Regions from separate parts of the Paenibacillus sp. GD4 genome, predicted to be linked through region 2. Evidence: riboswitches for the same ligand, from Rfam matches in the RefSeq annotation. Region 2 holds a riboswitch; the other holds the start of a gene.
The links. A riboswitch is a leader RNA that binds a small molecule or an ion and turns the genes downstream of it on or off. The one in region 2 is predicted to bind cyclic di-GMP.
Positions count from the first base shown of each region.

Region 1: another riboswitch for cyclic di-GMP. It lies ahead of sda (sporulation histidine kinase inhibitor Sda); the one in region 2 lies ahead of RAC89_RS01095 (response regulator).

Region 1 covers NZ_JAVCYK010000002.1:1,190,319-1,195,709, reverse strand. The annotation lists gene RAC89_RS28035 (hypothetical protein) at 1-1, shown strand, start outside; gene RAC89_RS28030 (excinuclease ABC subunit UvrA) at 220-1,005, shown strand; gene RAC89_RS28025 (class I SAM-dependent methyltransferase) at 1,131-1,937, shown strand; gene RAC89_RS28020 (VOC family protein) at 2,134-2,532, shown strand; gene RAC89_RS28015 (hypothetical protein) at 2,660-3,316, shown strand; gene RAC89_RS28010 (hypothetical protein) at 3,585-3,836, shown strand; cyclic di-GMP riboswitch class I at 4,117-4,191, shown strand; gene sda (sporulation histidine kinase inhibitor Sda) at 4,216-4,389, shown strand; gene RAC89_RS28005 (PadR family transcriptional regulator) at 4,521-4,862, shown strand; gene RAC89_RS28000 (DUF2812 domain-containing protein) at 4,859-5,272, shown strand; gene RAC89_RS27995 (hypothetical protein) at 5,366-5,391, shown strand, end outside.
Region 2 covers NZ_JAVCYK010000001.1:254,730-260,120, reverse strand. The annotation lists gene RAC89_RS01115 (DMT family transporter) at 1-683, opposite strand, end outside; gene RAC89_RS01110 (ADP-heptose synthase) at 889-1,413, shown strand; gene RAC89_RS01105 (DUF2533 family protein) at 1,487-1,747, opposite strand; gene RAC89_RS01100 (NUDIX hydrolase) at 1,841-2,476, shown strand; cyclic di-GMP riboswitch class I at 2,600-2,683, shown strand; gene RAC89_RS01095 (response regulator) at 2,788-3,141, shown strand; gene RAC89_RS01090 (hypothetical protein) at 3,169-3,339, shown strand; gene RAC89_RS01085 (hypothetical protein) at 3,397-3,555, shown strand; gene RAC89_RS01080 (hypothetical protein) at 3,612-3,944, opposite strand; gene RAC89_RS01075 (hypothetical protein) at 4,129-4,443, shown strand; gene RAC89_RS01070 (M48 family metallopeptidase) at 4,557-5,391, shown strand, end outside.

The DNA.
Region 1 (5,391 bases), on a different contig from region 2:
AATCATTTTTTACTGAACCGGTGATTCAAAGTAAATGCTTTCCAAACGATAACTGAATACGGTTACACTATGGAGCTACGGCGGAACGATGCCGGCAGCTCCAATAAGTATTGGGCAGTTAAGGCGAATAAGCTTGGGTCTGAAAATGGGATTGGAGCGGTTGTGTGATATGCGGACTTGTGCAGTATAAATTGCATTCAACTGAAGGAGCGTGAAACCATGGAGCGCACACAGATTCCTATTAGATCGTTTAACCCCAAACGTCCGGGGACCCTTGTCGGCATCATAATGACCGTATCGGAATATCTAGGCGCCCTTTACGGAAGTATAGCGGAGACAAGGGTCGCCGATTCTTACGGTCCTTGTGCCGAATGTAGTGGGACCGTTGCATCGACCGAAATCGACCACGGCCGAATGATTGCCCCCGAGCTGTCGCTCAAGAATGGCGCCGTCCTCTTATGGGCCGGCACGAATTGCGCGCCGGTTCCGAGAATCAAGCAGCTGGCGGCGATGCTTGGAATTGATTATCTTAGGCCGCTCGAAGAGCAGGATCCGGGGTTTATTTCCGTCTTACTGTATGGGCATGACAAGGAACCTGTTTCGTTTGTATATAATAAAAGGCTCCGTACGGAATATTACCGCGGCTGCGTATCCAATCTTCAATCCATGATCAATACACGCACGACCAGCAAAGGCAATCTGAAGATGATATCATTTTTTTCCAAACAACCAGAATGTTCGGCGTGCCGGGGAACTGGGTTGAGCAAGGGATTGTCGGATATATACGCCGGCGGCCTCACACTTGCTGAGGTCAATAAATTACCGATCGATGAAATGCTTTCCTTTATTAAATGCCTACGGCAGTCGATAGACGAGCCTGAAGCTGAGATCGTCGAACCCATCATCATCCATCTCGTCCCAATGCTTCTCTACTTGAGCAAAATCGGACTCCGGACGCTGCCCCCGGTCGTCGCGTGGCGCGGTCTTCCGGCCTTTTCTTCTTGAGCCAACGATATTGCTCATTCTATATTTCGTAATAGACTGGTATTTACACAAGAACATATGTACGGTATGATAGTTTTGGTGGATTTGGTTATGATTGGTTAATCGTATCTGTGGAGGACGACGGTATGGACAAAAATTCTGATTATAGAACAAACATGATAGGCGGTCGTGAGGTTGGAGCAGTTTCGGTAGACATGGATAAGAGTAGTATTCATGAAATAAATAGCTTATTTTGGAATACAACAGGAAATGATGTTTTAGGAGCAACCGCACTTCCGTTTTATGGAGCCTTTGTCTCGGAGGAAAAGTGCCGGCTTTTTGGCGATGTCTCGGGGAAAAAGATGCTAGAAATAGGCTGTGGAAGCGGTCAATCCTTGCAATATCTTGGGGAACGCAAAGCATCTGAACTATGGGGGATGGATATATCGGAAAACCAAATCGAAAAGACAAAGCAGCATTTGACAGCGTGCGGTCTTTCTGCAACATTAATCTGTTCTCCCATGGAAGAAGAATGCGGCATACCAAAGGATTATTTTGACTTTGTTTATTCGATTTATGCCATAGGCTGGACAACCGACCTTGAGGGGACTTTTCGCCGTATTGCTTCTTACCTTAAAAAAGACGGGATATTTATTTTCAGCTGGTCTCACCCGATACACAAATGTGTTGCTGTAGACAATGATAGGCTTGTTTTTAAGAAATGCTATTTCGATGAATCTTGGTATTCGGTAACTCTTGGCGAAAGTACACTTACATTATCGGATCGTAAACTATCAACCTATGTGAATGCGTTAGCAAAAGAGGGATTTGTCATTGAGCAAATGATTGAGGAATCTGATGAAGAAATTATGCAATCTAGGAGAAACGGCGATTTTTCAAAAAAAGCAAAGATGCTTCCTGTAACCTTTGTAATCAAGGCACGAAAACTATAAAATGCGAAACCCCACCCACTCCGTCTAAGCAGTGGGCTGTGATGATTTGCCGTGCTTACCTTAGTCTCGCTGCCCATGCTGTCACGAAAGAGAATGTATTCGTATAGCAAGGGCACTACTCATTTACTCTGCGAGATCCAGATGGCCATTTGATCGAATTTTTCTCGCGAGGAACGATATGAGGGAGGAATACTTTGTGGCGGTCAATGTAAAAAACTATGCGGTTGTCCAATTGCCGGTTCGTGATTTGGAAGCTTCCGTGAGGTGGTACAAGGAGATGCTTGGCATTCCATTCACGTTCGAATATACCCCGGGCGACCAAGAGGCTTGGCTCAACGTCGGAGGTGTCGGTTTAGGGCTTGTTCGCTGCCCGGAGGTGCCGAAATTGGACTTTACGAACAGCCGGGGGCAGCTTCAGCCGATTATCTCGCTTCAGGTGGACAACATTCATGAAGCGTATGAAGAGTTAAAGAAGAAGGATGCCGCAGTTGGCGAAATGGTGTACAAGCCCCAAGGTGGTTACGGTTTTACCTTCCGCGACCCGGACGGACATATGGGCAATTTGTGGGGCGGGTGGCCAAAGGAAGAAGACTAATTATTACAGGACAAGCCAAGAAGGGGTGTTTCTCGTCATCTGAGAATGAAAGGGATCACCCCTTCTTGACGTTGCGAAGCATCTTCTCTTAAATTATTCTGAGCTAGGCGATATAAGGGGTGATGAAGTGCATAGAAAAGAAGTTCTGTTTTTCGTTCTCATTCTGATCGGTCTGCTTCTCATATCTAACACCCACCTTGGCTATTCTTTCGGAGACAGTATATTCAGAATGGCTGGAGTACCACCGTGGACCAATGCTGAGTACGATTCGGGGCTTCATATCTCGGTTACTGTTGGGCTGCTTGTCATTATTACTGGTTACATTGGTGCGGTGAAATATTATCAAGTGCGGTTTCCCAAAATTCGAAGCCGGATCGTACTGAGCTGTATCGCCTTCCCGTTTCTGTTTCCGATCGTGATCGAGCATGCCATGGTTCTTGTGCATTATCATTCCAATTCCGTTGCTTCCGTCGATTTTTCCAAAAATAACAGCCAGTGCAGCTATCGATCGGAGAAAGCGAGTACGAAAGCTGATTGCACCCTTACGCTGGTTAACTTTGGGAAGGAAAAGGATGTAACGCTCAGGCTTTATCTCATACGAAGTTCATCGAAGGTCAAGTTCGAACCGAAAACGATAACGCTTCCGGCTCATCAGAAAGTCAGTGTCGGCATGGCATTTGAAGGCAAGCTGCTGGACGGAACAGGCTACACTGGTTGGTCGAACGATATTGGTATTGAAATTGAAGTCGATGGCTTGAAGAAAAGGTACGGCAAAGAAAACTAGTTGTGTGGGGAACCGAAGTGGAGGAGCAAATTAGAGAAAAGAGCGGTTCGTCCCTTGTGCGTCCGCTTTTTAGACGATATTTGAACTGTTTTGTGTCACAGCTCGCAAAATGAAACATTTTTTGGAGTGAGACGTATAAGTGATTGTGGTATTTTTTGGAACATGTGGAAGATTACACGAAATACTACACTAGCTCGATCCTTAGTCGATAGCACTATGCACAGAGAGCAGTTCGGCGCGTGCAGCTTCATCGTTAGGAGGAGGAGAAGTGAACAAGTTTGTGTTTTATATAGTTGCAAGTGTCATTTGCATATTAACACCTTTTTTGGGTCTTCTGTATGGTTTGTGGGATAGCCATCAACCCAAAATTGGACCTGTAGGAGATGGAAAAGCAATTTACCCTACCCTGCCGCAATTGATACCTCTTATATGTTGTTTTCTTACTGGAGTGTTGAACTTACCTATTGCCATAATGCGATACAGACAAAACAAAAAGACTCAAGAAGATAATAATAATTAGGGCATTTGCACGCTGTCAGAGAACGATAGCAACTTGATAGTGGGTGGTGTCCCTTTCAATTCTTGGCTTAATTGTGTTGGTAATTGAATTTTTCAAACATGAATAATGGCATCGAGCAAATCAATAAAATAAGCTCGCTTCACCAGGATTTTTCGCGGCTGCAATTAGTGAATATGTAATCTCGGAGCATAACTTAAGAAAAACTTGATTATAAAGTACCATATATTTCAATTTTTAATATTGTAAATGAAACTAGTCTAGGTTTACATTACAGTTATACTGTTCGAAATAGCAAACTTACTGAAAAGTAAGGACGCAAAGCTACGGGCCTATCCACGGCAGCCGGGTTGCCGAAACAGCAACCTTTTTGTATAAGGTGATGACAGAGACTATGAGTGAAAAAATAGGTTTATCGGATTTAGATGAAGATTTATTGATCAAGGCTTATAAAGATGCTGTAAGATTGGAATTACATAGAGATTTTATTACATTACTCTGGGAAGAGATAGTTCGACGGAACATTGAACTAGAAAGCATAAGGGAGAGGAGATAGCTCAAACATAACACGACGGCAGCCGATTAACGAAGGCTGCCGTCGTATTTTGTACATATATATTGACAGTCGATATATCATTAGTTATTATACCGACATACGATATAGTTATGGAGAACGGAGGCGACACGTTGGAGGACACCAGGGATATGCTGCCCTTGACCGAAGCGTTTTACTACATTTTGGTTTCGCTGTATGCATCTCCTGCACATGGATACGGCATGATGCAGGACGTGGAGAGAATGAGCGGAGGCCGCGTCAGAATCGGGGCGGGAACATTGTACACGGCGCTTAATAATTTGATGAAAAAAGGACTGATCGTCCCTTCAGACGAAGTTGGGGTGGATTCGCGCCGCAAAACCTATGCGATTACCCCTCTTGGCAAGAAAGTCGTGATGGCGGAAATGGAGCGAATGGAAGAATTGTTAAGCAACGGACGAAAGGTCACAGAATTAGTGAGGAATGGTACATGAGTAAGGTTGCTCGGCTCGCCAAATCGATATACAAAAACCGATTTTCTTTCGTTTGGAACTATAAGCGCGACGAGGTTTGGTTGACCGGCTTGTCGGCACGCGGGCTGCATCTGAACCGTCCGGGAATGATTCGTTACCGCTTCGATTACGATCCGAGCGTCGGGTATGAGTATCGGATGGATTACCAGGATACGATGAACGCCGAGAAGCTGGAAGAATATTGCGAGCTTTATGCGGGTGCCGGCTGGGAGTATGTCGGGACTCGTGTCAATTGGCGGTATTTCCGGAGGCCCTATCTAGAGGGGGAGACGATCGAACTGTACAGCGACAAGGAATCGATTCGATCGTTTTACCGGAAAGTCCAGAAGACGCTTGGTTTTCAGAAGCTGATCAAGCAGCATACCGATTAAGACAACATTTTTATTTAAGACGGGGTTGCCCATAATTTCATTGAAGTAAAGAACGATTTACATCGACAGGTACAAGGAAAGGACAGTACTGACATGGAAAAATTAACAGATGTAGATAA
Region 2 (5,391 bases):
AATAGGGTGGGGACGACGGCAAGCAGTAAGAATAAGCCCCATTCTTTTGGAGGATAGGCACTAAAAGAGTAACCTGCTGCTGCATTATAGAATGCAAGGACGACGGCGGCCAGGACAAAAACAAAGAAGCTGTATACGAATGCGGAGATGTGCTCGCGCAGCGTTTTGCCCACCAGCATGTGAACGGCAACGGCAGCGGTGCCTAAGAAGGATAGGACGTCGCCGTACAGAGCGCTGCCCTCCAGCCCCCAATCCCCCCAGCCGATCAGCAATGCTCCGATCATGGCGATGGTCATCCCCAGGATAGCCGAAGCCTTCGTGCGGTGGCCGAACAGCAGGAATGAGCCCAGCATGACGAGCAGCGGCTCCAATGACATGATAGCGGTCGAGCTTGCTACTGTTGTATAACGCAGGGAGCCCATCCATAGTAAGAAATGAAGTCCCAGAGTAAGCCCGGACCAGAACAAAAGATGCCAGTCCTTCAGGCTGAGTCTCTTAACATCCGGCCAATGCTTCGGTAACAGAGGCAGAAGCAGGAGTGCTGTTAGGAACAGACGGTACATCGCAATGATTGATACAGGGGCCTCCGACCAGCGGATAAAGATGGAGGAGAAGGAGATGGCGATGATACCAATCAGGATAAGTAACCACAGCTGGGAACGAACAAGTTGCAATCGATTCATGTAATGTCAGGTCTCCAGAGAAAAGTAAAGTTGCAGAGCCTTACTAAAATATCAACCTTCGGTAAAAAAATCAAGAGAATTTGGTTGAAGCGGTTAAGCAAGGAGTATAATTCGTTACCCGGAAGGCGTTTATATTTTGTCAAGGATTCGCTTGTCTGTTATGATAATCTTAGAGTATTGCAGCAGGAGGGGGAAGAAGCGTAAGATGAGCAAGCGGTTTGTCATCGAAGCGGTTTTGACGGCCATCTATGGGGAATTGATGCTGCCAAGTCAGCCGGTTGATTATATTATTCCTTATTCCACGATAAGGGAGCTTTATGAGCTGAAGGACAGTCCGGAGCCCATAATGCCCGACCCGGCTGATGAGGCTCATGTACGGGTGAAGATTCAAGAGCTGATTGCCTTTTTTGAGGACCCGTTTAATCGCAAAAAAATCGAGCGGGCTCTGGCCGTGCCTTGGAGGATCAGTCCTCCGATGCCGATCAACGATAGGGTCACCTTCACCGTCATGAATTCCTTCGAGGACGCTCAATTCGGTGAAGGTTTCGATCCGATTGAAACCGAAATCATCCTCTGTGCCATGAAGGAGAAGGCACCTATTCTAACCGATCAGGTTGAGTTTCTTGAGAAGGCCATCGAATCGGAAATTGCCGCCCAAATCTATGATATCGACGATTTTGTATTTGCGGTAGAAGAGGGCATTTCCTTTGAGGAGTGGAAGTCGTTATAACGACACGAAGAAAGCCAGCCGGCAGATGATATGTTCATCCGTCCTGCTGGCTTTTCTCCTCCAAGTCCGGCGCTTATTGGGATTTCTTGGATACGTAGTCGCAGACCATTTGGACGGTGACCTGCGAACGCGTGGGGGAAATGCCCTTCATCGCATGTGCATTGATTTGTGCGGTCCAATAGTTAATCCGGTCTACCGTAAAAGCTTGGCCAGCCGCACAGGCAGCTACAGCTTGATCGATGGCTTCCTCGCGCTTCGCTTCCAGCTTAAGAAATTGCTCAAGATGGGAATTTTGCTTCTTCACATGGGAAGTTATTGCTTCATGTACACTCACGGGTAATCTACTCCTCATTCATAACATAACTCGCTGCGCCTATAATACTATAACTGTTTTTACTATACAATAGATCAAAGCAGGGAGGCTCCTATGCCGGGACACGAAGAGCTATTTGATATATTTGATCACAACGGGATGCGGATCGGAACGGCCGGCCGGACCGAGGTGCACCAAAAGGGATTATGGCACCAAACCTTTCAATGCTGGATTTGGACCGTCAGGGATGAGGGGCCGGTATTATTGTTTCAGCTAAGGCATCCGCAAAAGGATACGTTTCCAGGCAGGCTGGACATTTCGTGTGCCGGGCATTTGTCGGCAGGAGAGCGCGTGGAAGACGGCACCCGTGAATTGGAGGAGGAGCTGGGACTTATTGTCGATTATGCGGACTTGACGTTCTGCGGGATGTATTCTAGCAATAAGGTGCTTGCGGACGGAAGACGCGACTGCGAATTTTGTAATGTATTCCTGTACCGCTGTGACCAGCCTCTTTCAGACTACCGGTTGCAAGCCGAAGAGGTCACAGGGCTGTTCGAGATTCCTTTGAGCCGACTGGAGCTGCTTTTCTCAGGAGCAGCGACTTCCATACGCGCATCGGGCGTGGAGCTGAAGCAGGGCCGCCTGATTCCCGTAGAACGAAGCATTTCAGCGGGGGATTTGGTCCCACATGACCGTAGCTACTATGAGCTTATTCTCAGGCATTTACAGCACGGAGTCCGCGGGCAGTGAGCTATTTCAAGGGATTCCTTACACTCTCGGGAGGACGATTAGGTCCAATAGCGTAGGGAAAATCATGTCGATTTTGGCAGCAGGTCATGGTATAATTAACTTGGATTAACTACATATGGCATTCTCGATAAATGGCAAAACTGGCGAAAGCCAGCGACGCAAAGCTAAAGGGACTACAGTGAACAACCATGTCAGCCAGCTGCCGAAGGAATGGGGTCAGTATGAGTGTACCTCCCTTTAGGCATGCATAGGAAAGGGGGGTATTTGTGTTGCCAGCCTTCGTAACCAAGCGACGTAAGGTCAAACGGATTATGATCGTCGATGACTCGATGTTCATGCGAATGATCATAAAAAACATGATTTCGCAGGATTCTGAGTATGAGGTAGTCGCCGAGGCTTCCAACGGAAGCGAGGCCGTTCAAAGGTATGAAGAGTTTTGCCCGGATTTGGTCACGATGGATATCACTATGCCGGAAATGGACGGCGTTACTGCGCTGAAGGAGATCCTTTCCTTGGATCCCAGGGCTAAGGTCATTATGGTCTCAGCCATGGGTCAGCAGTCTTTACTGGTGCAAGCGATTGCAGCTGGAGCTGCAGACTTTATTGTGAAGCCGTTCGATAAACAAAGAATCCAGGATGCATTCGAGCATGTATTAAATAAATAGAGTAGAATGGAATGGAGTGGAGGAGCTATGGCGTCAAGTGCAGAAGCAGTACAGAAGGATGTCTATCAGGAGGAAGCTGTTAGCTCCTTGATCATGGAAGAGGTAACCCAATGCCTGAAGCAGTCCACGAAGGAGGAACTCCTTGAGCTGATGGATGCCTTGCAGGTGATTCGCGATTATTTGCAGGAATGCCATTAGGCGTATGAGTTGACTTCGGATAGGATATGCTATCCCTCGATAAGGAGGGACAAAGATATGGGCTCTATGGATGAGACGAAGGGAAACCGAGAGCGGGAAGACGTGCAGCCGCATGAACGCCTTGGGCTTCGAAGAGATGATAAACACGGGGTGGAAGCGGATATCGATGAGCATGGCGCCATCCAAGAGGATGATCGCCAAGGACTATGGACTTGATTCGGCAATAACTCAAGAGGCAGCGTTCGCATGACGATCGCTGCCTCTTTTTTTGTCTACATAAGTCTTTGATTGGTCGTAGGAGCCGCTTGGTATTGGGATGCTTGTACCAGTACGTCCATTTGCTGAATGCTCTGCTGCAAGCGCTGTTGAATTTCCATGATGCGTCGCTGCTGGGCCTCCATTTGTGTCTGAACTTGAGACTGCGCCTGCTGCAAATCCTGTTGCACTTGGATGAACTGCTGCTGTACATCGCGAACCTGCTGGGTGAAGTTGCTGAGTCCGTTCATGGCGATTGCCTGCTGGGCTTGACGGGCTTGTTCCATTTGTCTCTGCTGCTGCTGCTCAAGAAATTGCTGATAGGAAGAGTTTTGATTTTGCGGAAACATGGTGAGTACCTCCTGGTTGGTAGAATCCATTGTAACTATATTTTACTGTGTACAGGGAGTAACCGATTTATTCAATTCATTTAGAAACACGGATGATTCGGGGCCATCCATGAATAATAAAATAGCAAAAGCTTCACACTAGTTTTGATTTACAGAAAATTACACTTACGATGGAGGAAGTATATTGAAAAAGGCAGCATTGTTTTTCTTAGCGGCAGCGTTAGTATGGAGCTTAAGTGCCTGTGGAGGAAATAACCAGAAGGGTCAGTCTCAAGGTCAAGGTCAAGGCGGCCAAAGTCAAGCCAAACAGACGGGCAGTGACCAAGGAGGCGGAGATCAGGAGCAGAACGATGGCGGCGGAGGCCAAGGCGACCAGCAAAGCTCCGGCGGCGGGGGCGGCAGTGACAAAGAAGGCTCCGGGAAAGATAAGGAGCAATCCGGAATGGGGCAAGGCGGCTCCGGTGGAGGTAAGAGCGGCGGCGGTGGCGGGGCGAAATAAGGAGGAAAGACCGGGCAATCCGGTCTTTTCTTTTTTGCCAAAAGGAAATGAATTTGTAAACAAAGGAATAGAGATTGTATGATAGGAATAACCCGTCACATCAGGAGGTACCTATGGCCGAGCTTAGCAAAAGATCCTTCATTCGGACGTACTTTTACTCGTTATCCGTATTCATGCTGCTCATTATCGTGTATCTTTGGTTTACCTCAGGCCATACGATCCCGGAAGCCTATAAGGGGACGGCGGCAGATCCGGCAACCTTCCTCTCCCCGCAGCAATGGGAGCAAAGCGTTGTTTATTCCGCCCTGCGTAACGGCTTATTTTTTCTCAGCTACCCTTGGGAATGGGGCCTTTACCTCATCCTTCTGACGACCGGCTGGGCTCGGAAGTGGCAGGATCGACTCTCTCAATCCGTCCCGATTGCTTTTCTCCGACTGCCTGTTTTCGTACTTCTGCTTCAAGGCGCCGTCTTTTTGTGGTTTCTTCCGCTTCGGATCACCAGCTTTTCCTTGGCCCGATATTACGGGATTTCAACACAGTCGATCCCCAGCTGGGTCAAAGACAAACTGATTTCCTTCGGGGTCAATTACGTGCTGATGGTGCTTGTTGCCGCCGTTGCCTTTTGGATTATAGGCAAGGGAGGACGCTGGTGGCTTCGTCTGTGGCTGCTTTCCGTTCCCTTCAGCTTGTTTATGATGTATATTCAGCCCGTCATCATTGATCCTCTGTACAACCCGTTCTCAAGACTATCGGACCCGGTGCTCGAACAGAAAATATTAAGCCTGGCCGCTAAGGCCGAAATTCCCGCCGATCAGGTCTATGAGGTCATGATGTCGGAAAAGACGAATGCCATGAATGCCTATGTGAACGGGATTGGGGGAAGTCTGCGGATCGTCCTGTGGGATACGACGCTGAAGCGTATGGAGGAGCCGGAAATACTCCTTATCA